3 regions of the Cedecea sp. genome follow, and region 1 is predicted to be linked to each of the others. Evidence: predicted binding sites of a transcription regulator. Region 1 holds the regulator's gene; each other region holds the start of a gene.
What was found. Region 1 encodes LexA, which represses DNA repair genes until DNA is damaged. Its sites were predicted from a motif close to TNCTGTATGTACATACAGNA; they were not measured.

Region 1 (9,875 bases):
TCCCTGCCGCCCCGGCCTGATGGGCAATAAGTAACGTTGCGGCAAGTGTCGCCACCGAAGATTTTATTTTATTCATTCACAGCACGCCTGTCTGATTGTCAGATGATGTAACTCGCCCCTGACAGTTATGACTGAACAGAGGCAGACTATTGCTGTGAATAGCGCGATAAAAAGATGGATATTTGAACCATCAAGATCCCAAATATATCCTTAGGGTTAACGTCTCGTTGTTTCCTTGCTGATTAATTTATAGTTTACCCTTTGGCTTTCGTGAAGGCAGACCGTTATGCGGACCAAAGAATTGAGGGGGATGATCTATCCAGCGATCCTTGCGCTGCACGGCGTAAGACTGATTTAGCGGGTAATAAATTTTATTTTCAGCTTTATTAGCCTCCCCTACGACCAATAGCCGAACGTCTTGCTCGGTATTATTGATAAAGGTATGGCAAATGCCTGTTCCGGCAGGAAAACCTACGCTATCGCCGGGCTCAAGCTGCCAAAGATGGCCATTGATCCACACTTCCGGGTGCCCTTCGAGCACATACGCAAACTCCTCCTCGCTGCTCTCCGCATGGGGATAAGAGGTTCTGCGTCCAAGCGGAATGCGCTCGTGGTGAATACCAAGGCGGCCTAAGCCAAAACTGCGGGCAAGCGGGGCACCAATAGAAAACAGCTCCGTGCTGTCCGGATAGGTTGAATCATCCTCGCCTTCCAGCTCGCGCCAGTGGCGAATACAATCGGGTTTTTGCATCACTTCCTCCTGGGTAGATAGGGTCATTATGTACCAGGATTCGGCGTTTTATCCGCATTATGGTAAAGTATTGCGTCAATGACCGGGAGAGGCTGATGGACACCACAACTTCGCATGACGTGTTAGCACAGGCTGAAAAGCTGTGCCTGCAACGCAATGTACGCCTGACGCCGCAGCGTCTCGAGGTGTTGCGCCTTATGGCCGAGCAAACCGGCGCCATCAGCGCCTACGACCTGCTGGATCTCCTGCGCGTCAGCGAGCCACAGGCTAAGCCACCCACCGTTTACCGTGCGCTGGATTTTCTGCTGGAGCAGGGTTTTGTGCACCGGGTGGAATCCAACAACAGCTACGTGCTGTGCAATTTTATCGATCATCCAACCCATTCTTCTGCCATGTTTATCTGCGACAGATGCGGGGCAGTGAAAGAGCAGGCGGCTCAGGGTGTAGAAGATATTATGCAGAATCTGGCGTCAAAAATGGGTTTTGCCCTGCGCCACAACGTGATTGAAGCCCACGGGCTGTGTTCAGACTGTTCGGAAGTTGAAGCCTGTCGCCACCACGGCGCCTGCAATCACGACCACACTGTGCAGCCGAAGAAAAAGCGTTAAGAAGGGTAGGTACATCCTTGTACCCGGGCAGGATTGGTTTACGGATTAGCACATTTGAGGGGCCGCCAGGTTACCAGCGGTATTCGTTCCTGGACTCCCAGTCCTTAACCTCTTTCTCTGCCTGGTCTTTGGCGTAACCATAACGTTCCTGGATTTTACCCACCAGTTGGTCACGCTTCCCTTCAATGACGGTCATGTCGTCATCGGTCAGCTTACCCCATTTTTCTTTGACCGTACCTTTGAACTGCTTCCAGTTACCGCCGATTTCGTCCTTATTCATTGTCATCTCCTCATCGTTCGGTTTAGGTGTTTTGCATCCTCACTGTCGGATGCTGAATTTCTGGAAAACATCCAATATCTGCTGGATGTAGAAATAATTGTAGTCAAGGATTTCGGGTTACATTTAAAACTCAGAATCTTTAACCATTTTCAAAATCAGTGGCACGCGGACTCCCGCCTTAAAAGCGGGAAATCAGCATGATAGATGAGAAGTTAACGAGGATTAGAAAACGCGATCAATGGTCGCCATGCGCGGCAAACCAGGTGTTATTGCGCCAGTGGCGCCGCCAGATATAACCGAGCGACAGGCCGCGCAAAGCCAAAAATACCGCCAGCGACAGCCATAAAGCGTGGTTGCCAAACAGCGGCAGCGTAAGCAGCGTCACGCCAAAGCCTAATGCGGCAACCGCCATGCTGTTACGCATCTCCGCGCCACGCGTCGCCCCAATAAACATGCCGTCCAGTAGATAGCACCAGACGCCGACGACCGGCAATACGACCTGCCAGGCCAGGTAACTGTCGGCCTGCTGACGCAGTTCCGGCAAGGACGTCAGCAGCGCGACGATGTGTTCTCCGGCAACGGCATAGAGAGCGGCAAATGCAACCGCGACCAACCCGGCCTGCCTGCACGCTGCGCCCCAAACCTCCAGCAGTTGCCCACGGTTACGTGCGCCGTAGGCCTGCCCGGAATGAGCTTCCACCGCATAAGCGAAGCCGTCCAGCGCATAGGCGGTGAAGGTCAGCAGCGTCATCAGCACGGCGTTCACCGCCACAATTTCGCTACCGAGACGCGCGCCGAAGATGGTGATGGAGGCAAAGCAAATTTGCAGCAGCAGCGAACGCAGCATGATGTCGCGGTTGAGCGCCAGCAGCTTGCGGAGATCCCCCTGCCAGGCCGTTTTAAGACGTGCCCAGCTAATACCGCGCAGCTTCAGAACGTTACGCACCATCACCAGGCCGATAATAAACGTGGCGTATTCAGATACTGCCGTCGCCAGCGCCGCCCCCTGCACGTTCATCTGCAGCCCCATCACCAGCCAGAGGTCGAGCACGATATTGATAAGGTTCCCCACCACCAGCAGGATCACCGGTGCCCGCGCATACTGAACGCCCAGCAGCCAGCCCAACAGCACGAGGTTAGCCAGCGATGCGGGAGCACTCAGCCAGCGGATCTCCAGGAAACGACGAGCCTGATACAGCACGTCTTCGCTGCCGCCAACGACATGCAGCGCGAGGGCGATCAGCGGATAACGCAGTAGCACGATGGCAAGCCCGGCGATCAGCGCCAGCATCAATGGCTGAATCAGCGCGCGCGCCAGCCGCTGTGGATCGTTTGCGCCAAACGCCTGCGCCGTTAACCCGGTGGTACTCATTCGCAGAAAAAGCAGCAGCATAAACAGGAAGCTGGTCGCCGTCGCGCCGATAGCCACCCCGCCAAGATAAGTCGGGCTATCGAGATGGCCGATGACGGCGGTGTCGACAAGACCCAGCAGCGGTACGGTTATGTTGGAAAAAATCATCGGCAGCGCCAGCCACCACAGCGCACCATCCGTTGACGAGAAGAATCGCATGGGAATGATCCAGGGGAAAATAGAGGAGTTTAAAGCGAGTGGTACGGCAGATTTACCGCACCACCAGAAGAAGGGTTACAGCCATTCGCCGTTGCGAATCACCCCAACGGCCAGACCTTCAATGCTAAAATTCTGCTCGCGGAGATCGACGACAATAGGTTGGAATTCGCTGTTTTCCGGCAGCAGATGCACGGTGTTGCCCTGCTTTTTCAGGCGTTTCACGGTCACTTCATCGTCGATACGCGCGACAACCACCTGGCCGTTACGCACGTCCTGCGTTTTGTGTACCGCAAGCAAATCGCCGTCCATGATGCCGATATCTTTCATCGACATGCCGCTTACGCGCAGCAGGAAGTCCGCATTCGGCTTAAACAGAGACGGGTCAACCTGGTAGTGGCCTTCGATATGCTGCTGCGCCAGCAGCGGTTCACCGGCTGCAACGCGGCCCACCAGCGGCAGGCCACTTTCTTCTTCAACCAGCAGGCGAATACCTCGCGACGCGCCGGAAACAATCTCGATAACCCCTTTACGGGCCAGCGCTTTGAGATGTTCCTCAGCGGCGTTTGGAGAACGGAACCCCAGACGTTGTGCAATCTCGGCGCGCGTCGGTGGCATGCCGGTTTGGTTGATATGATCCCGAATGAGATCAAACACCTCTTGCTGCCTGGTAGTTAGTGCTTTCATTCCGCCCCCTGGGTGTTTATACAGTTATGCTGTGAGTATATACAGCCCCGGGCGAATTTGAAACCACAAATTAAGCAAAAAACCAGCGACTTAAACTATTCTGGAAAGGCTATCGCAAATGTGACCAAAGCAGCGTGGCCCAGGTCACAACGGCAAGGATAATCGCTATCAGCACCGCAGCAGAACCCATGTCTTTGGCTCGTCCGGAAAGCTCGTGGTACTCGGTGCCCACACGGTCAACCAGCGCTTCAATGGCGCTATTGAGAATCTCGACAATCATCACCAACACGACCGAGCCAATCAGTAAAATACGGGTAATAGGGTCAACGTCCAGCCAACAGGCGATAACAATAGCGATAACCGCAGCCACGCCCTCCTGACGAAAGGCGGCTTCGTTGATCCAGGCCGCACGCAGCCCCTTCCACGAGTAGCCTGCAGCCTTAATAATGCGGGTGATGCCGGTGGTATTATTCGCCATTCAAGGAAACCTTTTTAAATATTGAGCGTCAATGCTCATTGAGTCTAAATCGCAGCGCCACAGAAATTCCCCAGAGTTTCTGATATCCTTGCGGCGCATTTGCATTATTAACCTGAGGCTTTACATCATTTATGTCAGGCTGGCCAAGAATTTACTACAAATTACTTAATTTACCATTAAGCGTTCTGGTAAAGAGCAAGTCTATCCCGGCGGATCCCCAAACCGAGCTCGGTCTGGATCCTTCACGCCCCATTATGTACGTCCTGCCCTACAATTCTAAGGCAGACTTACTGACGCTGCGTGCCCAATGTCTGGATCACGACCTGCCCGACCCACTGGAACCGTTGGAAATTGACGGCGTACTGCTGCCGCGCTACGTGTTTATTCACGGCGGGCCGCGCGTCTTTACCTACTACACGCCAAAAGAAGAGTCGATAAAACTGTTCCACGATTATCTGGATCTGCACCGCAGCAACCCAGACCTCGATGTGCAGATGGTGCCGGTTTCCGTGATGTTCGGCCGCTCGCCAGGCCGCGAGAAAGGGGAAATCAATCCGCCTTTACGCACCCTGAACGGTGTCCAGAAATTCTTTGCGGTTTCGTGGCTGGGCCGCGATAGCTTCGTGCGCTTTTCCCCACCGGTTTCGCTGCGCCGCATGGCAACCGAACACGGCACGGACAAGATTATCGCCCAAAAACTGGCTCGCGTGGCGCGTACTCACTTTGCCCGCCAGCGTCTGGCTGCGGTCGGGCCACGCCTGCCGGTACGCCAGGATCTTTTCAACAAGCTATTGGCGTCAAAAGCGATTGCCCGCGCGGTTGAAGATGAAGCTCGCAGCAAGAAAATCTCCCATGAGAAGGCGCAGCAAAACGCCATCGCGCTGATGGAAGAGATTGCCGCTAACTTTTCCTATGAAGCGGTGCGTTTAACGGATCGCGTCTTAGGGTTAACCTGGAACCGTCTCTACCAGGGCATTAACGTGCATAACGCAGAGCGCGTGCGCCAGCTTGCCCATGACGGCCATGAAATTGTCTATGTGCCTTGCCACCGCAGCCACATGGATTACCTGCTGCTCTCCTACGTGCTTTATCACCAGGGGCTGGTCCCGCCGCACATTGCCGCCGGTATTAACCTGAACTTCTGGCCAGCCGGCCCGATTTTCCGCCGCCTGGGCGCGTTCTTTATTCGCCGTACGTTCAAGGGCAATAAACTTTACTCCACGGTGTTCCGCGAATATCTCGGCGAGCTGTTCAGCCGCGGCTATTCCGTTGAGTACTTTGTCGAGGGTGGGCGTTCACGTACCGGTCGCCTGCTTGATCCGAAGACCGGCACCCTGTCGATGACGATTCAGGCAATGCTGCGCGGCGGTACCCGCCCTATTACGCTGGTGCCGATTTACATCGGCTACGAGCACGTAATGGAAGTGGGTACTTATGCCAAAGAACTGCGCGGAGCGACCAAGGAAAAAGAAGGTTTCATGCAGATGGTTCGCGGTCTGAGTAAGCTGCGTAACCTTGGCCAGGGCTATGTAAACTTCGGCGAACCGCTGCCGCTGATGACCTACCTGAACCAGCATGTGCCGGAATGGCGAGATTCTATCGATCCTATCGAAGCGATTCGTCCCGCATGGCTGACGCCAACGGTGAACGATATCGCCGCCGATCTGATGGTGCGTATCAACAACGCAGGGGCGGCCAACGCCATGAACCTGTGCTGTACCGCACTGCTTGCTTCGCGCCAGCGCTCGCTGACGCGTGAACAGCTTACCGAACAGCTCGATTGCTATCTGAACCTGCTGCGTAACGTTCCGTATTCTCCGGACGCCACCGCACCAACGGTCACGGCGGATGCGCTAATTAACCATGCGCTGCAGATGAACAAGTTCGAGGTTGAGAAAGATACCATCGGTGACATCATCATTCTGCCGCGCGAGCAGGCCGTGCTGATGACCTACTATCGTAACAACATCATGCATATGCTGGTGCTGCCTTCTCTGATGGCGTCTATCATCACTCAGCATCGCCACATCTCACGGGTCGAGCTGCTGCGTCAGATAGAAGTGATTTATCCGATGCTGAAAGCCGAACTGTTCCTGCGCTGGGAAAAAAGCGAGCTGGGCAGAGAAATTGATGCGTTGATTGCGGAGATGGAACGTCAGGGTCTGGTGATGGTTGCCGATGATGAAGTGCAGATCAACCCTAACCGTTCACGCACCCTGCAGCTCCTGGCAGCGGGCGTGCGCGAGACCATCCAGCGTTATGCCATCACCTTCTGGCAGCTGAGCGCCAACCCGTCGATTAACCGCGGGACACTGGAGCGCGAAAGCCGCACGGTGGCGCAGCGTCTGTCCGTTCTCCATGGCATTAACGCCCCTGAGTTCTTCGATAAAGCCGTCTTTACCTCGCTGGTGCTCACCCTGCGGGATGAGGGCTATATCAGCGATACCGGGGACGCCGACGCGACTGAGACCATCAAGGTTTACCAGATGCTGGCAGACCTGGTGACCTCGGATGTACGTCTGACTATTGAGAGCTCGGCCTCACAGGACGACGCCTCTTAATCACGCGGAAACAAAAAAGGCGAGTCGGCATTGCGCATCGACTCGCCTTTTTTTATTGCCTGAACATTCAGAAATGCAGGTAGCTCAGCGCCAGCCCAAGGAACAGCACCAGTCCCACATAGTTATTGTTCATAAACGCTTTAAAACAGCCTTCCCGCTCGCGCCTGGCAATGAGTTTTTGCTGATGAATAAACAATCCACCCGCCAGTAAAATTGACCAGTAGAACGCGCCACCCAGGCCGTTTAGCCAGCTAACAATCCCCATCAGCACCATGGTCGCGATTTGCAGCAGGCCGATAATCAGCTTGTCGTTGCGGCCAAACAGAATAGCCGTCGACTTAATGCCAATCTTCAGGTCATCGTCACGATCGACCATTGCGTACTGCGTGTCATACGCCACGGTCCAGCAAATATTCGCCAGGAACATCAGCCAGCAGCTTAGCGGCACAGACTCGCCAGCCGCGGCAAAGGCCATTGGAATCGACCAGCCGAAAGCCGCCCCCAGCACCACTTGAGGCAAATGCGTGTAGCGCTTCATAAACGGATACACCCATGCCAGCGCCAGCCCCGCTATCGATAGCAGGATAGTCATGGTGTTTAGCGTCAGTACCAGCAGGAAGGCAAGCCCCACCAGCACAACAAACAGAATCTTCGCTTCTCTCTCGGAAACCGCCCCGCTGGGCAACGGGCGCTGTGCGGTACGCTTAACGTGGCCGTCAAATTTACGGTCAGCATAATCATTCACGACGCAGCCCGCGGCACGCATCAGCCAGACGCCAGCGATAAATACGATCAGATTCTTCAGCGATGGCAGTCCCGGCGTGGCAATCCACAGCGCCCACAGCGTTGGCCACAGCAGCAGCAAAGCACCAATTGGCTTGTCGGTACGCATCAACCGGTGGTAGGCCAGAAGTTTTCCCTGGTTAAGACTCCACTCCATTATCTTTCCTCTTTGTACAGCGGAGACGCCGGCAGGAACAGTTCGGTCAGCAGCAGCGGTTTGCCGGAGAGTCTCAGCCGGGAGCGACGCCCCCAGAGTTCGGCGCTGCGGCCAATTTCAATGTAGTCGCGCGTCAGGGTTGATGAGCTAAACAAATAGCGTCCGAGCGGCGTATTGCCAAGCTTCTGCAAGGCCAACTCGGGGCCCTCTAGCGTGGTTTCAGGCACAACGGTGCGCCCAAGCAGCCAGGGTTCGTCATCACCACAGAGAATAATTTCCCGCAGCCAGTAGCGCTCAGAGACGGGCAGTAACCCGGCTTCAGGCATATCACTGCCGGCCGGAAAAAAACCTTCACGCACAATGCGGACGGTGACTTTGCTGCAGTGCTGTTCGAAGCGTTTGGTCATCGAATCTTCCAGCAGCAGCCAGTCGAGATAAGCGGAGCTAAGCCCTTGCGGGACCTCCGTAAAGAATTTCAGGGCGCGCAACGGCGAAAGCGCGTCGGACATGGGAATACTCTCCGATACATAACCTGACGGCATTGTAGCGCAGAACGTCATCGGGGGGCAGACAATGGCAACACCCGCGGCAAATATCGCAACAATTGAGCAACAGGAAATGCTGCCCCCCTCTTTCCCCTAAATAATGCCAGTCACACCCAGGCGGCAAGGGAGTGACAAATTCGCGCAAGCGACTTTGAACGCAGTTTACTGCGGCCCCGTAGGGGGAATAATCCCCTGGAGCTTATATAAATAAGTGACTGGGGTGACAAATCTGCCGGGAGCAGATTTGAACGTTGCCAGCAACGGCCCTGAAAGGATGAAGATCATGGATGAGCTCAATAACCAGAGTGCAGCCAACTCCCCTGAGACTTGAATTATGACGGGGAAAAAAAAGGTGCGCCGGGGCGCACCAATACTTCAAGCATCAACAATGTGGGGAGATAGTTACCCCTTGCCTTTTACACTGCTGATAAAAGTTTTACGGGCGGAGGTGGAACCCAGACGCTCGGCTTCATTCAGCAGTTTCAGGGCCTTATCAATGTCGCCTTTATCCACAGCCTGTTTAATCGCGTGGTTAAAGTAGCTTTCCGTATCATTGAGCATTGGATCGCTCTTCTCGGCAGGAGCAGGTGCCGCGACCGGAGCGGGCACAGCCGTCGGTGCCGCGTAAGCCGTCGGCGGTGCAACGTTGCCTACGACAACAGGTTTCATATCGGACCCACCGAAGATCTTGCCAATCATGATGTTGCCGCTGTTCTGTTCGGTTTTGACCTGCACCGTCAGCATACCCTGCCCGCTGTGGCGGGCAACCGGGTCGGCAACATCAGGAATGGCGTTGCTTGCCCCTTCGGCGTAGAGTTTCGCTGGGTTAATCATACGGGTAGTTTCGGTCAGATCGCGTTTGGTGGTGTACACCAGCATATAAATCTGTTTCTGCCCCATCATCGGGGTCAGCTTCATCACGTTTTCCAGACGGTTGCCGGAGGTCATGCCCGGCTTCTGGTACTGGAAGTAGCTGCTCGGGAAGAAAGCAGAAGGCTGCATTTGCCCGTCGAGAATCAGGACGTTTGGCGCGTAAACGCTCAAGTCTTTTACCAGGCTGGTCAGCGTGATTTCCAGCGATCCCTGGTCGGCGGGCAGGATGAACGCCGCCACGCTACCGGAGAGCTCACCCACGTTAAGGCTAGCCGAAGAAGCACTCAGCACCACGTCCTGGCTGACGGGTGGCATCAAGGGAGTCCACGGCAAGCTCTGTAATTTCTCCGCTGGAATAGACGGTGCGGTTGAGACGTTTTGCGGGTTGATCGCCGCGTTGGCGGCAAAGGAAGCCGGCACGGACGATAAGCCCAGAACGGGAAGCAGGCAAAGCGCGAGAAGATGTTTTTTCATTGTTTTATCCTCGAAGCGAACCCGTCTCCTTCAGGCAAAAAAGAGACGGGTCAGGCATGTGAAACCGGCGGGCGCTAAGCACCCGCACGGCGGATTAACTTACCACCAGAC
Region 2 (9,875 bases), on a different contig from region 1:
TATGGCGATATCGATCTGATTGTTGATGTCGTTCAGCAAGCGCTGGCCGCCCATCAGCCGCAGCCTTCTTTGCTGCACGGCGATCTCTGGTCAGGCAATTGTGCGCTTGGTCCTGACGGGCCGTTTATTTACGACCCGGCCTGCTACTGGGGCGACCGCGAATGCGATCTGGCTATGCTGCCGCTACACGGCGATCAACCGCCGCAAATCTATGACGGTTACCAGTCCGTTTCACCGCTGCCTTCAGGCTTCCTTGATCGCCAACCCCTCTACCAACTTTATACGCTGCTTAACCGGGCTATTCTGTTCGGCGGCCAGCATCTGGTCACGGCGCAAAAAGCGCTGGAACGGGTGTTAGCCGCCTGAGAAAGGCCACTCCTGCATGGAGTGGCTCATCGTCTTATAAAAAGCCGAGCAGCTTAAAGAAGAAATAACCCGCGACGATGACAATCACCGGCAGGATATAGAGTGGGAAAATCTGCAGTAAAATGGTGTGGTGAGGAACAATAACCTTAGCGTCGAGCTGCGCTTTACTGAGCCCTTCCGGCCCTTTTGCCTGCTCAAGAATCAGCTGATCCTGAACCCCTTCCCGCAAGAATTTTGCCTGGCGGCTCATGCGCGCACCGGAGTCCTGCAGCGCCAGCCCAATGAAAATTAATGCGAAAATAAGCCAAAACAAGATATTTGCCTGGCCGTGAAAATCCGGCTGCGGCGAGTTGTACCAGAACAAATTCAGGAACGGCGTATTAAAGCGCATCATCTCTATCATCACATGGGCAAAATCCAGTATCACGGCATCAATACCGGGCTGTTTTTCACTGTGCTGATACATAAACTTCAGAACCGAAATGACGGTAGAAAGCAGTGCCGGAATAAAAATCACCCATCCCGCAACGCGTTTCAGAATCGCAATGCGTCCAGCTTGTTGATACGTCATGCACTCCCCTTTTTAGGACGTAACGTTATACGTACAAAGTCTACCCTGTATATCGCCATTTAGCCTGAGCTTTGCAGGCTAAATTCGCAAAAGCGGTGGTTTCAGGTATGGTTTCCGGCTAAAGATACACAAACATTTCTTGTAGACGAACAGAAAGGAGTCATTTTATGGCCGAAACGCGTCAGATCCTCGCGGCAATTTTTGATATGGATGGACTATTAATTGATTCAGAGCCGCTTTGGGATCGTGCGGAGCTGGATATCCTGCAAAGTATTGGGGTCGACATTTCCCGTCGCCATGAGCTGCCGGACACGCTGGGGCTACGCATCGACCTGGTTGTTGCGCTGTGGTATGCCCGCCAGCCCTGGAACGGCCCGTCATGCGAGGAGGTCACTGCGCGCGTCATTGAACGTGCGATTTCACTGGTCGAAGAACAGCGTCCGCTGCTGCCGGGCGTGGTCGACGCGGTGAAACGTTGCAAAGCACTTGGCCTGAAAGTTGGGCTGGCTTCAGCTTCTCCGCTGCATATGCTGGAAAAAGTGCTTGAGATGTTCAGTCTTCGTCAGTATTTCGACGCTATCGCCTCCGCCGAACACCTGCCCTACAGCAAACCGCATCCTCAGGTCTACCTGGATGCAGCGGCAAAATTAGGCGTGGACCCACTGGCCTGCGTAACGCTGGAAGACTCCGTTAACGGCATGATTGCAACCAAAGCGGCGCGTATGCGCTCAATTGTCGTTCCTGCCGAAGAGAATTTCACCGACCCGCGCTGGTGCCTGGCGGACGCCAAACTTCATTCGCTGGTTGAGCTTAGCGAGGCAAACCTTAAAGGTTAAGCCATCGGGCGGTTCAGGCCGCCCCCTTTACTGACAAAATGTTACACCGTCACCGCTTCCGAATACTGTACAAAAACCCTATACTGGATGAATCGACAGTTTTCTTCATTCGGGTTGTATCATGACGGCGGAAGGCCACCTGCTCTTTTCTATTGCCTGCGCAGTTTTTGCCAAAAACGCCGAGCTTACGCCCGTCCTCGCCCAGGGAGACTGGTGGCATATTGTGCCGTCCGCCATTCTGACCTGCCTGCTGCCTGACATTGACCACCCAAAATCTTTCCTGGGCCAGCGGCTAAGCTGGATTTCAAAGCCCGTGGCACGAATGTGCGGACACAGGGGGTTCACCCATAGCCTGTTTGCGGTATTTGCCGGGCTGGCGCTGTTTTACCTTAAGGTGCCGGAAAGCTGGGTGATCCCGGCAGATGCATTACAGGGTATGGTTTTAGGCTATTTAAGCCATATTCTCGCCGATATGCTGACGCCAGCGGGCGTTCCACTGCTCTGGCCATGCCGCTGGCGCTTCCGCTTTCCCGTCGTCAGACCGCAAAAAGGAAACCAGCTGGAACGCGCATTGTGCATGGCGCTGTTCGGCCTGGCGGTATGGATGCCCCAAAGCCTGCCCGAAAACAGTGCAGTCCGCTGGTCGTCGCAGGCAATCAATTCTCTGCAAAACACCTTCAATAGCCTGCTAAATCACCAATCTGAGCATTAATTCGCCTGAATAATTCATTTGGTAATAATCAATTCCTTTTGAATATAAGTGCGCAGCTCAGCATCTGTTACGCTTTGCAACATAACGGCAGCCTACGCGCTGCCGAGTGACAATAAATCAGGAGATATGGGGATGAATTTTCCACTGGTAGCGAACATTGTGGTGTTCGTCGTATTGCTATTGCTGCTGGCGCAAACTCGCCATAAACAATGGAGCCTCGCCAAAAAAGTTCTGGCGGGTCTGGTGCTGGGCGTGATTTTCGGCCTGGCGTTACACACGATCTATGGTTCCGACAGCGCGGTGCTGAAAGATTCCATTCAGTGGTTTAATGTGGTCGGAAATGGCTACGTACAATTGCTGCAGATGATCGTTATGCCGCTGGTCTTCGCGTCTATTCTGAGCGCCGTGGCCAAACTGCATAACGCCTCTTCGCTGGGGAAAATCAGTATTCTGTCCATCGGCACGCTGCTGTTTACTACGCTGATTGCCGCGCTGGTCGGGGTGCTGGTCACTAACCTGTTCGGCCTCACCGCTGAAGGTTTGGTGCAGGGCAATGCCGAGAATGCACGTCTGGCCGCTATTCAGTCGAGCTATATTGGCAAGGTTGCCGACCTGACCGTACCGCAGCTGATCCTCTCCTTCGTGCCTAAAAACCCGTTTGCCGATCTCACCGGGGCGAACCCAACGTCTATTATCAGCGTCGTTATCTTCGCAGCCTTCCTGGGCGTGGCGGCACTGAAGTTGCTAAAAGATGACGCACCGAAAGGCGAGCGCGTGTTGGTCGCTATCGACACACTGCAAAGCTGGGTGATGAAGCTGGTTCGTCTGGTAATGCAGCTGACGCCTTATGGCGTGCTGGCGCTGATGACCAAAGTGGTTGCAGGCTCAAACCTTCAGGACATTATTAAACTGGGCAGCTTCGTCGTCGCGTCCTATCTTGGTCTGGCAATAATGTTTGGCGTCCATGCGGTTCTGCTGGCGTTCAACGGCGTAAGCCCGGTGAAATACTTCCGTAAAGTCTGGCCGGTGCTGACCTTTGCCTTTACCAGCCGCTCCAGCGCTGCAAGCATCCCGCTGAACGTAGAAGCACAGACGCGTCGTCTTGGCGTCCCGGAGTCCATCGCCAGCTTCTCCGCGTCCTTCGGCGCAACTATCGGTCAAAACGGCTGTGCCGGTCTCTATCCGGCGATGCTGGCGGTGATGGTGGCTCCAACCGTAGGCATCAACCCGCTGGATCCGGTCTGGATTGCTACGCTTGTTGGCATTGTTACCGTCAGCTCCGCAGGCGTTGCCGGTGTGGGCGGTGGGGCAACCTTCGCCGCGCTGATCGTGCTGCCAGCCATGGGGCTGCCAGTTACGCTGGTGGCGCTGCTGATTTCCGTTGAACCGCTGATTGATATGGGCCGTACTGCCCTGAACGTAAGCGGTTCCATGACAGCCGGTACCATCACCAGTCAGCTGATGAAACAAACGGATAAAGAGATTCTGAACAGCGACGATGAAGTGGAATTAGCCCATCGTTAATCTGCTTTAAGAAACAAAAAGGCCGCTATAACTCGCGGCCTTGATTTGTGTCAAACAACCGAAAAATGGGATTTTCGATTGTTTGGGCCAGACCAGAAAACATCATTCATTGTTTTTATTCGCGCGAAATCACATCTGTTAAAAACAATCAATTTCGTCTGGATCGGAAGGCCGCTATAACTCGCGGCCTTTTTTTATACTTCGTTTTCCTGACGCACCTGCTTTGCCCAGCGCTGTGCCGACTCCGGTAACGTAAACGGCGGGGACTGGCGGAAGGCATCGCCCAATAAGACAAACGCCACATACTGCCCGCGCAGAAGGTAGACATCTTTAAACCCATCCACGCGCCATGCTTGTGCCGGCGGCGCTGGCTCCACGCGAGGCGTGTAGGTAATGATCGGACGGGTGTTAGGTTGACGTAGTGGTTTCATAGGCAACGGGATTTAAACTGGATTAGTGAACAACATCACCATGATAACGGATTTACCCCGCATTCGTCGCCCCTTCTCAACCAGTTTCCGCGGGGTAAAAAAAGCCCGGCGGCAGAAAACTGCGGCCAGGCCTTACAGTGTACCGATCCTTAGGCTTTCGGTGCCTGTGGATCCGTATCGTATTCAGCACAACTTTGATAGCCGGAGTTCATCACGCGGCCCGCATCGTCCAGCGCAACAAAATAGGTTTCAGCTTTACCGTTACGCTGGCCAAGAATATAGGTCTGGCAGGTCCCCTTCGCGTGAATCATGGTCACTTCTGAAGAAGGTTTACCGGCGATCTGCTGAACCTGCGCACGCGTCATGCCTTTTTTCACATCTTTCACTACCGGTTCAGTCACCAGGTCTTTGGTACGATCGTAAGCCGTACAGCCTGCCAGCATAGTCATTACCGCTGCCGCGCCTAAAAAGCCTGCAAATTTATTATTCATAATAGTCCTCATCAATCAACGTGTTGATCCTGCGTGTTAAACAAGCCTGGAATATAAAAGAACATTTTTCAACTTGTTACCCTGAATGAGTTGAAATTCGGACAAAGAGAGTATCCATAAGATTAAAGACTGGTTTGTGGGAAAAGTCGCCGCCCGTAGGCTCTGTAACCCTTTGTGCCTTGTCGTTTAAAGCGCAACAGGGTAAGTTTTAAGGCAGTCAAATTTTGCCGCCTGCGTGTTGCAGGTACATGGTTATTGGAGAGGTTAAATGGCTCTGCAACAAGAGATTATTCAGGCACTGGGCGTTAAGCCACAGGTTGACGCCGCCCAGGAGATCCGCGTTAGCATCGATTTTCTCAAAGCGTATCTTAAAACTTACCCGTTTATTAAGTCCCTGGTACTGGGAATAAGCGGCGGCCAGGACTCGACCCTGACGGGCAAACTGTGCCAGTTAGCCATCGGTGAACTGCGTGAAGAAAGCGGCGATGAAAGCTATCAGTTTATCGCGGTCCGTCTGCCGTTTGGCGTGCAGGCTGATGAGCAAGACTGCCAGGATGCCATCACGTTTATCCAGCCTGATCGCGTGTTAACGGTGAACATCAAGGGCGCTGTACTTGCCAGCGAGCAGGCTCTGCGTGAAGCGGGTATCGAACTCAGCGATTTTGTTCGCGGCAATGAAAAGGCCCGCGAGCGCATGAAGGCGCAGTACAGCATCGCCGGGATGACCAAAGGCGTGGTGGTTGGCACCGACCATGCGGCCGAAGCCGTCACCGGCTTCTTCACCAAATACGGCGATGGCGGCACCGATATTAACCCTATTTTCCGCCTCAACAAACGGCAGGGCAAACTGCTGCTGAAAACGCTCGGCTGCCCGGAACATTTGTACCTGAAAGCTCCTACAGCCGATCTCGAAGACGATCGCCCTTCTCTGCCGGATGAAGCGGCCCTGGGCGTAACCTACGTGCAAATAGACGATTATCTGGAAGGAAAAACCGTTCCGGCCGAAACCGCAAAAATCATCGAAGGCTGGTATCTGAAGACGGAACACAAGCGCCGGCCGCCAATTACCGTGTTTGATGATTTCTGGAAAAAATAGTCGTAAATCGCTTCAGATAAACAATACTTCAGGGCGGCGCTTGCCGCCCTTTTTACAGGATGCATATGAACACCTCCTCGCAACGCGCAACGCTTACCGGTTTGGTCGCTATCCTTCTCTGGAGCACCTCCGTAGGCCTGCTGCGCAGTATCAGCGAACACTTTGGTCCGGTAGGCGGTGCTGCGCTGCTCTATACCGTCAGCTCACTGTGTCTTTGCATCGCCCGTGGACTGCCCAAAATAGGTGAACTCCCTCCTCGCTATCTTTGGGTCGGCGGGTTGCTTTTTGTCAGCTATGAGATAAGCCTCGCGCTTTCTATTGGCTTCGCGCATACCCGTGCTCAGTCACTCGAGCTGGGGATAATTAATTATCTCTGGCCCTGCCTGACGGTCTTTTTCGCCCTGTTTATAAACGGCCAGCGCAGCAATCTGTGGCTGTGGCCGGGTCTCGCGCTTTCCCTTGCGGGGATTGTGCAGGTGATGAAAGGCGACGGCGACTGGTCCCCGCTCGTGATGTGGCACAACATTCTCGATAACCCTCTGGCCTACGGTCTGGCCTTTGCTGCCGCCATTATCTGGGCGCTTTACTGCAACCTGACGCGGCGCTGGAGCGAGGGCAAAAGCGGCGTCAGCCTGTTCTTCTGCGCCACCGCTTTAGTACTGTGGATCAAGTTCGCCTTCGTAGAACAGGCCGAGATGCACTTCACCCTGTCCGGCACCGCGCAGCTGTTGTTTATGGGGATATCGACCGCCGTTGCCTATTCGGCATGGAACTTTGGCATTCAGCGGGGAAACATGACGATGCTTGCCACGGCCTCCTACTTCACGCCGGTGTTATCGGCTCTGCTCGCCACGCTATGGTTGGGCCTGCATCCGGGCTTTGCTTTCTGGCAGGGCGTACTGATGGTGGTAGGCGGCTCCCTTCTTTGCTGGCTTGCCACGCGCCGCTACGGCTAACGGCGATTTCCTCTCCACATCATGGGTTGCTATACTGGCCAAATAACCAGTACTCAGGAGTCAGATGTGGTAAGGCGTGCAAACGTGTCGCGGCTGGAGTTTGAAGGCGCGGCGGTCTATGAATATCCGGAGCATCTCCGCCCGTGGCTTGAAGGGCTACCCAAAGGGCCAGGCGTCTACGTTTTTCACGGTGAAAGCGACGTCATGCCGCTGTATATCGGGAAAAGCATTAATATCCGTACACGGGTCATGTCCCACTTTCGAACCCCTGACGAAGCGGCTCTCTTGCGCCAGTCGCGCCGCATTACTTTCAAGCGTACCGCCGGCGAGCTGGGTGCCTTGCTGCTCGAAGCGCAAATGATCAAAGAGCAGCAGCCCCTGTTTAACAAGCGCCTTCGCCGTAACCGCCAGCTTTGCTCCCTTTATCTACAGGGCGAAACGCCGCAGGTGGTGTACGCCAGAGACGTCGATTTCTCAAGCCAGCCAGGTCTTTACGGGCTGTATGCCAATCGCCGCGCCGCGCTGCAAACGCTGCAGGGCCTGGCAGACGAATATCGGCTCTGTTATGGCCTGCTGGGCCTGGAATCATTGAGCAAAGGGCGAGCCTGTTTTCGCTCGGCGCTTAAACGCTGCGCCGGGGCATGCTGTGGCAAAGAGAGTCAGACCGAACATCATGCCCGCCTGGTCGCCGCCCTTGAGCGGGTGCGCCTGATTTGCTGGCCGTGGAAAAATGCCGTCGCCATTGTTGAACGCAGCCCGGAGATGACCCAGTATCATCTTATCGACCACTGGTTTTACCTTGGCTCTGTACAACGGCTTGATGAAGCCCAAAACCGCCGTCAGCCACCGGATGGGTTTGATAATGATGGCTATAAAATTCTTTGTAAACTGATACTGAGCGGGGAATATGAGGTAATAGCGCTAGAGTAAAAGAATTGTCCACAAAACATTGTCATTAAAAAATATGATTATCCTCGCACAAGAGCATTATTGATTTAACCTCAATATTGAGAAAAATTTGGCACCGCAGCATCAATAAAAAAAGCCCTGTATTTCAAGGGCGAAGTTGGAGTGATCCGAAGTGAGGCTATCATCATTTGAAAGCCAAATTGGGGATATAAAAACGTCAAAGCAAAATGCTTACGCAGCCTGCCTTTAACGAAACTCACTCTAGTGAGTGCGCTGATGCCTGTAAAGGCCCATGAGGAAACCTTCATATTTATCTCAATTTCTTCATCAGAGTTTCATGCATGGATAATCTGTTACAAACAAGATGAGCCATGAAAAAACATCATCTGCCATCCAATAACAATGATTGCCGCGGAGAGACCGACATAGAGTATGATCGCGATGGGTCTTGTTGCCCCCTGGGGTATATTCCAATTCGGCAGAAAAATGTTGACTCATGCGGTAAGGACTTTCTCTGTAAAGCACGAATGATGACCATCAAAAGGACTTTTTTCCTGGCGCCCTTATTCGCTAAACTTTTCAGTGCTGAGACAAAACATAATCACCCCATAATATAATAATATCCTTGTTATTTATCCTCCCCTTGTGTGTCCCAAGGGGATTTTTTTATATCCCACCAATAATTATATCCTGTCGCTCCACTACCAGGTAATTCCCCTCTCTGTCGCTGTAATTGAATGAATCATGAGGTATGACTTACCAACCATTTGCGCCTTTATTTTTAACGATTCAGGCATGATAAATGCGTGAGTTTTTCGTGAAACACTTCCCTTCGAGGCTGCCTTAAGGTATCTAAAGCGCGTGCGCTGAATATCTTCGAGCACGGAAAAAATCAGGACCCTGGCATTTCAGGAGGGTTGCACTGTGCATAGAAGCAGGTTTATTTCATTCATATTATTAATTCAAAAAAAGGAAACGGTTATGCGAAATTTTAGTAAAGCACTTTCAGCCATTTTTTTTATACTTATGCTAACGGTAGAAAATGCGCAAGCGGGCAACGAAGATGAAGCAGCAGTCGCAAAGCGGGAGCACGACTGGCGGGTGGCTTGGGTAATGAGCGACTACAAAACTCTGGAGGGGCTGCACGCCACGGATTATTATGCAATAAATAACGAGGGTCATTTCACTACTCGCAAGCAGGTATTATCCGACGTATTTGCGGGGAAATTCAAATACACCAGCATGGAGCATAAAGATATGCGCATTCGCGTTTATGGCAATACGGCTGTTGTGACAGGACTGACCATCAACAAAGGGCATCGTGGAGAGCGTGATGTAAGTGGGGTATTCGCTTACACGCGCATTTATGTGAAAGAAAACGGAATATGGCAAGCTGTACTCGCACAATATACGCGCCCTCAGTAACGAGAGCTTTAGAGGTGTGGGACTACTTCCCCACAGTCACCGTTATCGTTATTTAAAGTCCTGCACGGCTGGACTCGACGGACCTGGTAGGAGCAGCTCCGTACTTGCCTTATGGAGGGTAAGGCCCAATTTAGAGGGTGGCGATAAAAGCACTTACGTTCTTTATCTTGACAATAATCTTAACACCGCTTTTTAAATTTAGCGTTAAGAAATTCTTCCAAAGAAAGTAGAATTTTCCAGACAGCCTTCACAAATTCAGTGCTGGCTCAGGGCTGACACAAGTAAAAGGCCAGTCCCTCATTCACTAACGCAGACCAGCCTTTACCAAAACTATCGTCATCCGGGTTACACACGATTTTATCTGCGGTACGGAATCTCATGGGCCAGGCGTCAACTACTTTATAGCCAGATAAAATGTAAATACGGCGAAGACTACGTTACCACTAAGGAAATCCACTCAGTTATCATCCAGGCGACAAGCAATATTGCTGCTACCGAAGATTTTAATGGATTAAGATGACTGCGATTTGCGGGTGGTCTTTAACATTTTATGTTAGC
Region 3 (9,875 bases), on a different contig from region 1:
CTGTGTCGCCAGCGCCTCCGGATCAAACTCATCGACGTTGATGCTGCGCAGGCGGCTGGTTTCGGCTTTGGTCAGGATTGCCGCTTCATCGGCATTTATCTTGCCTTCGCCCAGCAATTGCTTCGCCAGCTCATCCAGGCGAGTAAACGGCAGGTTGCGGCCCAGTTCTTTGCAGATGCGCAGGTGAATTGGCTCGGCGGCCATAATATCCAGCAGGGCGGCTTCCAGCAGGCCAGCCGGGTTATGCTCGCTTGGCGTCAGGTACTGGCCGCGACCAATACGCGTACGGGTCGCGGAGGGAACCTGCATGATTTTCGCCAGTTTATGATCCAGCACATCTGATGGCGCATCGTAACAGCGGCCCAGCGGGAAGATAAACAGCCGCAGCGTACCGGCAACAAAACGATTCGGGAAGTTACGCAGCAGATCGTCAATCGCCTGTTCTGCCTGATACAACGCATCCTGTACGCCCCAATGCACCAGCGGTAGATCGGCTTCGTTACGGCCTTCATCTTCGTAGCGTTTCAGTACCGCAGTGGCCAGATACAGCTGACTCAGAACATCACCCAGGCGAGCCGAGATGCGCTCACGGCGCTTCAGGCTGCCGCCCAGCACGGCCATAGACACATCCGACAGCAGCGCCAGGTTTGCGCTCAGGCGGTTCAGGTACTGATAGTAGCGTTTCGTGGCATCGCGTGTTGGTGTACTGCTTCCCAGGCCGTTGGTCAGGCCCAGCCACAGGCTGCGCATTTTGTTACTGCCCACGTGGCCGATGTGTTTAAACAGCAGCTTGTCGAAGGCATTCACGTCGTTATTCTGCGCCGCAGCCATCTCTTCCAGCACGTATGGATGGCAGCGAATAGCCCCCTGTCCGAAGATGATCATGCTACGGGTCAGAATGTTGGCCCCTTCAACGGTGATGGCAATCGGCGCGCCCTGGTAGGCACGGGCCACGAAGTTTCCGTCACCAAGCATAATGCCTTTACCGCCGACAATGTCCATTGCATCAAGAATGGCGCGCTGGCCGCGGTGGGTACAATGGTATTTCACGATGGCCGACAGCACGGCCGGTTTTTCGCCGAGCACAATGCCGTAGGTAATCAACGACGCGGCAGCATCCATCACATAAGCGTTACCCGCAATACGTGCCAGCGGCTCTTCAATCCCTTCCATTTTCCCGATAGAGATTTTGAACTGACGGCGAATGTGGGCGTAAGCGCCCGTGGCCATTGCAACCGATTTCAGGCCGCCGGTTGCGTTAGACGGCAGGGTGATGCCGCGGCCAACCGACAGGCATTCAACCAGCATGCGCCAGCCCTGACCGGCCATTTTCGGGCCACCGATAATAAAGTCGATGGGCACAAAAATGTCTTTCCCACGGGTTGGGCCGTTCTGGAACGGTACGTTGAGTGGGAAGTGGCGTTTGCCGATTTCCACGCCCGGGGTATGGGTTGGGATCAACGCACAGGTAATGCCGAGGTCCTCTTCGCCGCCGAGCAGGCGTTTCGGGTCAGACAGTTTAAACGCCAGGCCCAGTACGGTAGCGATAGGCGCCAGCGTAATATAGCGTTTGTTCCAGGTCAGGCGCATGCCGAGTACCTGTTCGCCCTGCCATTCACCCATGCAGACAACGCCGCTGTCCGGAATCGCACCAGCATCGGAGCCAGCTTCCGGGCTGGTCAACGCGAAGCAAGGGATCTCAAGCCCGCGCGCCAGGCGTGGCAGATAGTGATCTTTTTGTTCTTCGGTACCGTAGTGCTGCAGCAGTTCGCCCGGGCCTAAGGAGTTAGGCACGCCAACGGTGATCGCCAGGATCCCGGAAACGCCGGACAGTTTTTGCAGCACGCGAGCCTGAGCATAGGCAGAGAACTCAAGGCCGCCGTACTCTTTCTTGATGATCATCGCGAAGAAACGATGCTCTTTCAGGTAGGCCCACAGTTCCGGCGGCAGATCGGCCAGTTCGTGGGTTATCTGGAAGTCGTTTGCCATGCGGCAGGCTTCTTCTACCGGGCCATCAATAAACGCTTGTTCCTCTTCGGTCAGCTTTGGCTGCGGGTAGTTATGCAACTTTTCCCAGTCAGGCTTACCGCGGAACAGATCGCCTTCCCACCAGGTCGTCCCGGCATCAATGGCTTCTTTTTCCGTGCGCGACATCGGCGGCATGACTTTACGGAAGCCGCGGAACACCGGGGCGGAGATCAGGGATTTACGCAGCGGAGTAAAGATAAGCGGCAGCAGAATAACGGCCAGCGGCACCAGAACCCAGAAGGACCAGATCTTGGCGGCGCCCAGGGCGGCGGTCCAGGCCAGGAGAATCACGCTGCTAAGCAGCAAATTAGCCTGGTGATAGAACAGCACACCCAGCAGAACGAGAGTAAGGACAATACTTAAAATCAACATAAAGAAAGCTCCCTTGCTTGTAGGAGGTCTGACCACTTGTGATGTATTGGTTGTAGTGGATGTTGCTTTTTTTATCAATGCGTTTACAAAATAATTACAACCTTGCTCACATTGTTGCCGCACATTGAGGGAAAAGCCCGGCTAAACCCGCGGGGTTACGCTTCTCGCTTTCGGCGCTATCCGGTACACTGCCGGAGGTGAAATTCAATCAAACCTCAAGGACCTCCTCATGTACCAGGATCTTATTCGTAGTGAGCTAAATGAAGCGGCGGAAACGCTGACTAACTTCCTTAAGGATGAAGCAAATATTCATGCCATCCAGCGCGCAGCGGTGCTGCTGGCAGACAGTTTCAAAGCGGGCGGTAAAGTTCTGTCCTGCGGGAACGGCGGCTCTCATTGTGATGCGATGCACTTCGCTGAAGAGCTGACTGGCCGCTACCGTGAGAACCGCCCGGGCTACCCGGCGATCGCGATTTCTGACGTTAGCCACATCTCCTGCGTCAGCAACGACTTTGGCTACGACTATGTGTTCTCTCGCTACGTTGAAGCGGTTGGCCGTGAAGGTGATGTGCTGCTGGGGATTTCGACTTCCGGCAACTCCGGCAACATTATTAAGGCGATTGAGGCTGCCCGTGAGAAAGGGATGAAAGTGATTACCCTGACCGGGAAAGACGGCGGCAAAATGGCCGGCACGGCGGATATTGAAATTCGTGTGCCGCACTTTGGCTACGCGGACCGCATTCAGGAAATTCACATCAAAGTGATCCACATCCTGATTCAGTTAATCGAAAAAGAAATGGTTAAAGCTTAGCCCGAAATGTCCTCTGCTCTTTCCGGGCAGAGGCATTCGTTGTGGGAGAGAAAAGATGTGCGAACTGCTCGGGATGAGTGCCAACGTACCGACGGATATCTGCTTTAGTTTTACCGGACTGGTGCAGCGCGGGGGCGGAACTGGCCCCCATAAAGACGGCTGGGGTATTACCTTCTACGAAGGGAAAGGCTGTCGCACTTTTAAAGATCCGCAGCCGAGCTTCAACTCGCCCATCGCCCGTCTCGTCCAGGACTACCCGATTAAATCCTGCTCGGTTATTGCGCACATTCGCCAGGCTAATCGTGGCAAGGTCGCGCTGGAAAATACCCATCCGTTTACCCGCGAGCTGTGGGGCCGTAACTGGACCTATGCCCACAACGGGCAGCTGAAAGGCTACCGCTCGTTGGATACAGGGGCGTTTCGTCCGATCGGGGAAACCGACAGCGAGCAGGCGTTTTGCTGGCTGCTGCATAAGCTCACGCAGCGTTACCCGCGCACGCCGGGCAATATGGAAGCGGTATTCCGTTACATTACTGAACTGGGTGCGGAGCTAAGAGAGAAGGGCGTGTTTAACATGCTGCTTTCGGACGGGCGCTACGTGATGGCGTTCTGCTCGACAAACCTGTTCTGGATTACGCGCAGAGCACCGTTTGGCGTGGCGAAACTGTTGGACCAGGATGTGGAAATCGACTTTCAGGAAGAGACCACACCGAACGATGTGGTCACGGTCATTGCCACTCAGCCGCTGACCGCCAACGAAACCTGGCACAAAATTGAGCCAGGCAAGTCGGCGTTATTTTGCCTCGGTGAGCTTATAGTTTGAGACCAGCTGTGGCTGTATCGGGGTCGCCACGGCAGGTTTGCTAATCACGTAGTTACCGCTGACTACCGCAACATTCGGTGGTTGGTGGTTAGCTGCGAAGTAGTCATACCCCGGCTTCAGCCCTTTCCAGAAGTTAATATAGGTAGAGTATTTGTGGCGTTCCATATTGGCATCGGTCATGCGGAACGGGAAGATACTCACCTGAACGCGCGGCTGACCAAACACTAAAGCACCGGTCACAAACTGGAAAATCTCGTCAATGCCGGAGTCGGTCATGGCGTAGCAGCCAATCGACACGCAGGCGCCGTGGATCATCAGGTATTTCCCTTCATAACCGTGAGAACGGTCAAACTCATTCGGGAACCCGATATTGATAGCCTTATAGAAGCGGCTGTCCGGTTTTAGCTGACTGCGATCAACGCTGTAAAAACCTTCCGGGCTTTTAAAATCGCCCTGGCGCTGTTTTGGTCCCAGACCGCCGGAATAATTACAGATGCGATAGCTATTGAGCAGCTGATACTGCTCGCCCATCTTTACCCACAGTTCGAGGGTGCGTTCTTCTTTAAAGATTTGAATATAAACCGGGGATCCCATTAGCTGCTGTCTGCTATCTTTGCCGACAGGGGCGGCAACACCGCTGCTGCTAAGCAGGCTGGCGAAAGAGAAAAACGGCATAGAGAGCATCGCAATAATCAGTGCGATCTTACGCATACTGCTTGATTCCTTGATAAACCTGAGACTAACAGCCAGGACGGCTAAAGGGACCCGAAATCAGAAAATTCTGTACAGGATAGCGCTCACCTTAGCATCGTGGTTAATTTTCGCAAGCGGCAGTCTGGTGCGTTTACAAATTTTATTGGAGTCAACAGGAAGGTTGGCGCCAGTTAATGTTTTTCACCGCCGGAAGGTTTCCTGAATGATAAAATAACCTGTATACTTATCCAGTGTTGTTTTCGTGGTTGGGTGAGTATGCGCAAAATCATTCATGTCGATATGGACTGCTTTTTTGCTGCCGTAGAGATGCGTGATAATCCAGCCCTGCGTGATATTCCGCTGGCCATCGGTGGGAGCGCCCAGCGGCGCGGAGTGATCAGTACCGCCAACTATCCTGCGCGTAAATACGGCGTACACAGCGCAATGTCCACCGCGATGGCGCTGAAGCTTTGCCCTCATCTTACCTTACTGCCGGGGCGCTTTGACGCCTATAAAGAGGCGTCAAACCATATTCGCGAAATCTTCGCCCGCTACACTCCGCTGATTGAGCCACTGTCGCTGGATGAAGCTTATCTGGACGTGACCCGCAGCGAACACTGCCAGGGCTCAGCAACGTTGATTGCCCGAGACATCCGCCAGGCCATTTCCGACGAGCTCAACCTCACCGCCTCCGCCGGTATTGCGCCAATAAAGTTCCTTGCCAAAATCGCCTCCGACCTCAATAAACCGAACGGCCAGTACGTCATTACCCCGGAGCAGGTTCCGGTTTTCTTACAGACCTTGCCGCTGGGGAAAATTCCCGGTGTGGGTAAAGTGACGGCGGCCAAACTGGAAACCATTGGCTTACGCACCTGCGCGGACGTGCAAAATGCCGATCTGGCCATGTTGTTAAAGCGCTTTGGCAAGTTTGGCCGCGTGCTTTGGGAGCGTAGCCAGGGCATCGATGAACGGCAGATAAGCAGCGAGCGGCAAAGAAAGTCGGTTGGCGTGGAACGTACGCTGGCTGAAGACATTCATGAATGGCATGAATGCGAGGAAATTATCGAGCGGCTCTACCCGGAGTTGGAGAGAAGGTTGGCTAAAGAGCGTGCAGATCTGCGCATTGCCCGCCAGGGTATCAAGCTCAAATTTAATGATTTCCAGTTGACGACGCAGGAACACGTCTGGCCAACGCTAAATAAAGCCGATCTGATTGCTACCGCGCGTAAAACCTGGGAAGAGCGAAGAGGGGGACGTGGGGTCAGGCTGGTGGGGCTGCACGTGACTTTGCTCGATCCACAGCTCGAAAGGCAGCTGCTGCTGGGGCTGTAAACACGACTCTTATCCCGGCCTTCTCCCTGGAAGGGGTAAGGGGAAAAATAGGACCGTCACAGAAAGTAAGGCAGACAAAGAAAATCCCCTCTCCTTTTTAGGGAGAGGGTTAGGGTGAGGGTAAAACTTACTTCGCCGGAATGGCTTTCAGCAGCTCGGTCAGCAGCGTCCAGTAATGGCCGACGCTTTCAATGTGAACCTGCTCGTCCGGAGAGTGTGGGCCGGTAATGGTTGGCCCGATGGAAACCATGTCCATCTCCGGGTACGGTTTTTTGAACAGACCACATTCCAGACCCGCGTGGATAACCATAATGTTCGGCGTGGTGTTGAACAGTTTCTGGTAGGTTTCACGCACCAGGCCCATAACCGGAGAGTGAGCGTCCGGCTGCCAGCCAGGGTAGCTACCTTTGGCTACGGTTTTCGCGCCAGCAAGCGCGCCCAGCGACTCCAGCACGCTAACCACGTAGTCTTTACCGGAGTCGATCAGGGAACGAATCAGGCAGATGATTTCCGCACTGTCGTCGCTCATGGTCACGACGCCAGCATTCAGGGAGGTTTCTACCACGCCTTTCACCGCGTCAGAGTTGCGGATCACGCCGTTAGGCGTGGCGTTCAGCAGATGCAGGAAGGTATCGCGAGTTTTCGCGGTCAGCGCCTGTTTGTCGGAGCCTGTGGCTTCGACCAGCACGGTGATGTTTTTCTCTACCGCAGACAGCTCGTTTTTCAGGACCGCGAGGTAGTCGTTAGCCAGAGACTTCAGCTCTGCCGCTTTCGCTGCCGGTACGGCTAGCGTAGCGAAGGCTTCACGCGGGATAGCGTTACGCAGGGTGCCGCCGTTCAGATCCAGCAGGCGAGCATCAAGCTCTGCTGCATGAGCCAGCAGGAAGCGAGCCAGCAGTTTGTTGGCGTTGCCCAGGCCCAGGTGGATATCCGCGCCGGAGTGGCCGCCTTTCAACCCTTTAATGGTCAGCTTTAAGGTATCAAACCCGGCTGGAACCGCTTCACGCTGCAGCGGCAGCGTGGTGATGAAATCGATACCACCGGCGCAGCCCATATAGATCTCACCTTCCGTTTCGGAGTCGGTGTTGATCAGAATATCCGCCTGCAGCCAGCCTGCTTGCAGGCCGAACGCGCCGTCCATACCGGCTTCTTCCGTCATGGTCAGCAGCACTTCCAGCGGGCCGTGAACTACGCTGTCGTCAGCCAGTACCGCCAGGGCAGAAGCCATGCCGATGCCGTTATCTGCGCCCAGGGTGGTGCCGCGCGCTTTAACCCATTCACCGTCGATGTACGGCTGGATGGGGTCTTTCGTGAAGTCGTGAACGGTGTCGTTGTTTTTCTGCGGCACCATGTCGAGGTGTGCCTGCAGAACCACAGGTTTGCGGTTTTCCATACCCGCGGTTGCAGGTTTACGCATCAGGATGTTGCCGACCTGGTCGCGCTCTACGTGCAGGCCTTTTTCTTTTGCCCAGGACAGGATGTGTTCCGCCAGCGCTTCTTCATGATAGGACGGGTGCGGAATAGAACAGATTTTGGCAAAAATATCCCACAGCGGCTGCGGAGATAATTGAGACAATTCAGACACGTTGAGTCTCCCTGGAGTCATTTTTTTGGCTTACCGGCCACGATTTTGACCGGGTTCATTTACACCACAAGCACGGCTTGCGCGATGTCCTGAGAATACCACTTTCTTTTGTTGCGTGAAGGCTGAATACAAGCAAAATCGGCTGCCAGCGGCCCGCAACACTGGTTTTTAGTGCGTCAGATCTCTATAATCTCGCGCAACCAAAACCCCTTCGAATACTTTTTAAGCCGTTATTTACAGGCCGGGATACTTCACATGAGCGAAAAATACGTCGTCACCTGGGACATGTTGCAGATTCACGCCCGCAAACTGGCTCAGCGCCTGCTGCCAGCTGAACAGTGGAAAGGCATTATTGCCGTTAGCCGTGGTGGCCTGGTGCCGGGCGCGCTGCTGGCACGTGAACTGGGTATTCGTCATGTTGATACCGTTTGCATCTCCAGCTACGACCACGACAACCAGCGCGAGCTGACCGTGCTGAAGCGTGCGGAAGGTGACGGTGAAGGTTTCATCGTGATTGATGACCTGGTGGATACCGGTGGCACCGCGGTGGCGATTCGCGAAATGTATCCGAAAGCCCACTTCGTCACCATCTTCGCAAAACCAGCCGGCCAGCCGCTGGTGGATGATTACGTGATTGATATCCCGCAGGATACCTGGATTGAGCAGCCGTGGGATATGGGCGTGGTATTTGTGCCGCCGTTGGCTGGCCGTTAATCCCCGTCCCAAAGTTTTGCATTCTTTTACGCCCGGCATTGCCGGGCGTAATCGTTTTGACAAAGAGGAAAAAAACATGGTTTTTCCCTCTTTGTGGTTATCAGGCGAAAATCAAAAAAATTGATTTTCCTTGTTTATTGTTTTGTATCCTCTGTAGCTTCTTCACTTATTTGAGATTTGTCATTTATTTGGCCCCGGTACTGCCGGGCGTTTGTGTTATTTAGGCCGTATCAGGCTACAATAGCGACGTTTCTCGTATTCATGGAGGCAGTGAAACGATGTCGCAGGCCAACCTAAGCGAAACCCTCTTTAAGCCCAGATTCAAACACCCAGAGACTTCTACGCTGGTGCGTCGTGCTCGGCATACTGCGGCTCCGCCCATCCAGTCCGCGCTGGACGGTAAAAACGTTCCTCACTGGTACCGTATGATCAACCGTCTGATGTGGATTTGGCGCGGTGTTGATCCGCGTGAAATCCTCGAAGTTCAGGCGCGTATCGCCTGTACCGACGCCGAACGCACCAACGATGAACTGTTTGATACCGTGATGGGCTACCGCGGCGGCAACTGGATCTACGAATGGTCTAAGCAGGCAATGCTCTGGCAGCAGCGCGCGGGCCAGGAAACGGACGAAGAGAAAATCGGTAAATGCTGGCTGCAGGCGGCTAACCTTTATAGCATTGCGGCTTACCCGCACCTGAAAGGCGATGCGCTGGCCGAACAGGCACAGGTACTGGCTAACCGGGCTTATGAAGAGGCCGCGCCCCGGCTATCCGGTGGGCTACGCGAGCTTGAATTCCCGGTGACCGGCGGCGGCACCATCAGCGGCTTCCTGCATCTGCCTAAGCAGGGCGAAGGCCCATTCCCTACCGTGCTGATGTGCGGCGGTCTGGATGCCTTACAGAGCGATTATTACAGCCTGTTTGAAAAGTACTTTGCCCCGCAGGGCATCGCCATGCTAACTATCGACATGCCTTCTGTCGGTTTCTCTTCAAAGTGGAAACTGACCCAGGATTCGAGCCTGCTGCACCAGCACGTCCTGAAAGCCTTACCCAATATTCCGTGGGTTGACCATACGCGCGTGGCGGCGTTTGGCTTCCGCTTTGGCGCCAACGTCGCGGTGCGGCTGGCGTACCTCGAAGCGTCGCGCCTTAAAGCCGTGGCATGCCTCGGGCCGGTGGTTCACGCTCTGCTGAGCGACCCGCAGCGCCAGGCGAACGTGCCGGAAATGTACATTGACGTGCTGGCCAGCCGCCTCGGCATGACCAGTATTTCAGACAGTGCGTTAAGCGTGGAGCTGAACCGCTATTCCCTGAAAACCCAGGGCCTACTGGGCCGCCGCTGCCCAACGCCCATGCTTTCTGGTTTCTGGGAGAACGATCCGTTCAGCCCGGAAGAAGAGTCACGTTTAATCACGTCGTCATCTGTGGACGGCAAATTACTCCAGATCCCGTTTAACCCGGTGTATCAAAACTTTGACAAAGCGCTTAAAGAAATTACCAGCTGGGTGAAACAAAGA

Region 2: a site for LexA is predicted at 1,855-1,874, ahead of VGM55_RS25025 (metal-dependent hydrolase). Genes of this name have one in related genera too.
Region 3: a site for LexA is predicted at 4,962-4,981, ahead of dinB (DNA polymerase IV). Genes of this name have one in related genera too.

What each region holds. Positions count from the first base shown of each region.
Region 1 is NZ_DASYBS010000093.1:42,428-52,302, reverse strand. It holds gene VGM55_RS14640 (conjugal transfer protein TraF) at 1-76, opposite strand, end outside; gene VGM55_RS14635 (cupin domain-containing protein) at 248-751, opposite strand; gene zur (zinc uptake transcriptional repressor Zur) at 847-1,359, shown strand; gene VGM55_RS14625 (CsbD family protein) at 1,430-1,639, opposite strand; gene dinF (MATE family efflux transporter DinF) at 1,875-3,209, opposite strand; gene lexA (transcriptional repressor LexA) at 3,285-3,893, opposite strand; gene VGM55_RS14610 (diacylglycerol kinase) at 4,003-4,371, opposite strand; gene plsB (glycerol-3-phosphate 1-O-acyltransferase PlsB) at 4,503-6,932, shown strand; gene ubiA (4-hydroxybenzoate octaprenyltransferase) at 7,000-7,872, opposite strand; gene ubiC (chorismate lyase) at 7,872-8,381, opposite strand; gene malM (maltose operon protein MalM) at 8,820-9,764, opposite strand; gene VGM55_RS14585 (maltoporin) at 9,864-9,875, opposite strand, start outside.
Region 2 is NZ_DASYBS010000160.1:9,921-19,795, forward strand. It holds gene VGM55_RS25010 (fructosamine kinase family protein) at 1-366, shown strand, start outside; gene VGM55_RS25015 (YniB family protein) at 401-937, opposite strand; gene hxpB (hexitol phosphatase HxpB) at 1,105-1,773, shown strand; gene VGM55_RS25025 (metal-dependent hydrolase) at 1,895-2,485, shown strand; gene VGM55_RS25030 (L-cystine transporter) at 2,618-4,009, shown strand; gene cedA (cell division activator CedA) at 4,204-4,440, opposite strand; gene osmE (osmotically-inducible lipoprotein OsmE) at 4,590-4,931, opposite strand; gene nadE (ammonia-dependent NAD(+) synthetase) at 5,200-6,027, shown strand; gene yddG (aromatic amino acid DMT transporter YddG) at 6,093-6,983, shown strand; gene cho (excinuclease Cho) at 7,050-7,913, shown strand; gene VGM55_RS25060 (nuclear transport factor 2 family protein) at 8,874-9,317, shown strand.
Region 3 is NZ_DASYBS010000026.1:53,482-63,356, reverse strand. It holds gene fadE (acyl-CoA dehydrogenase FadE) at 1-2,400, opposite strand, end outside; gene lpcA (D-sedoheptulose 7-phosphate isomerase) at 2,630-3,211, shown strand; gene VGM55_RS04195 (class II glutamine amidotransferase) at 3,267-4,034, shown strand; gene dpaA (peptidoglycan meso-diaminopimelic acid protein amidase) at 4,005-4,745, opposite strand; gene dinB (DNA polymerase IV) at 5,004-6,059, shown strand; gene pepD (beta-Ala-His dipeptidase) at 6,187-7,644, opposite strand; gene gpt (xanthine phosphoribosyltransferase) at 7,900-8,358, shown strand; gene frsA (esterase FrsA) at 8,637-9,875, shown strand, end outside.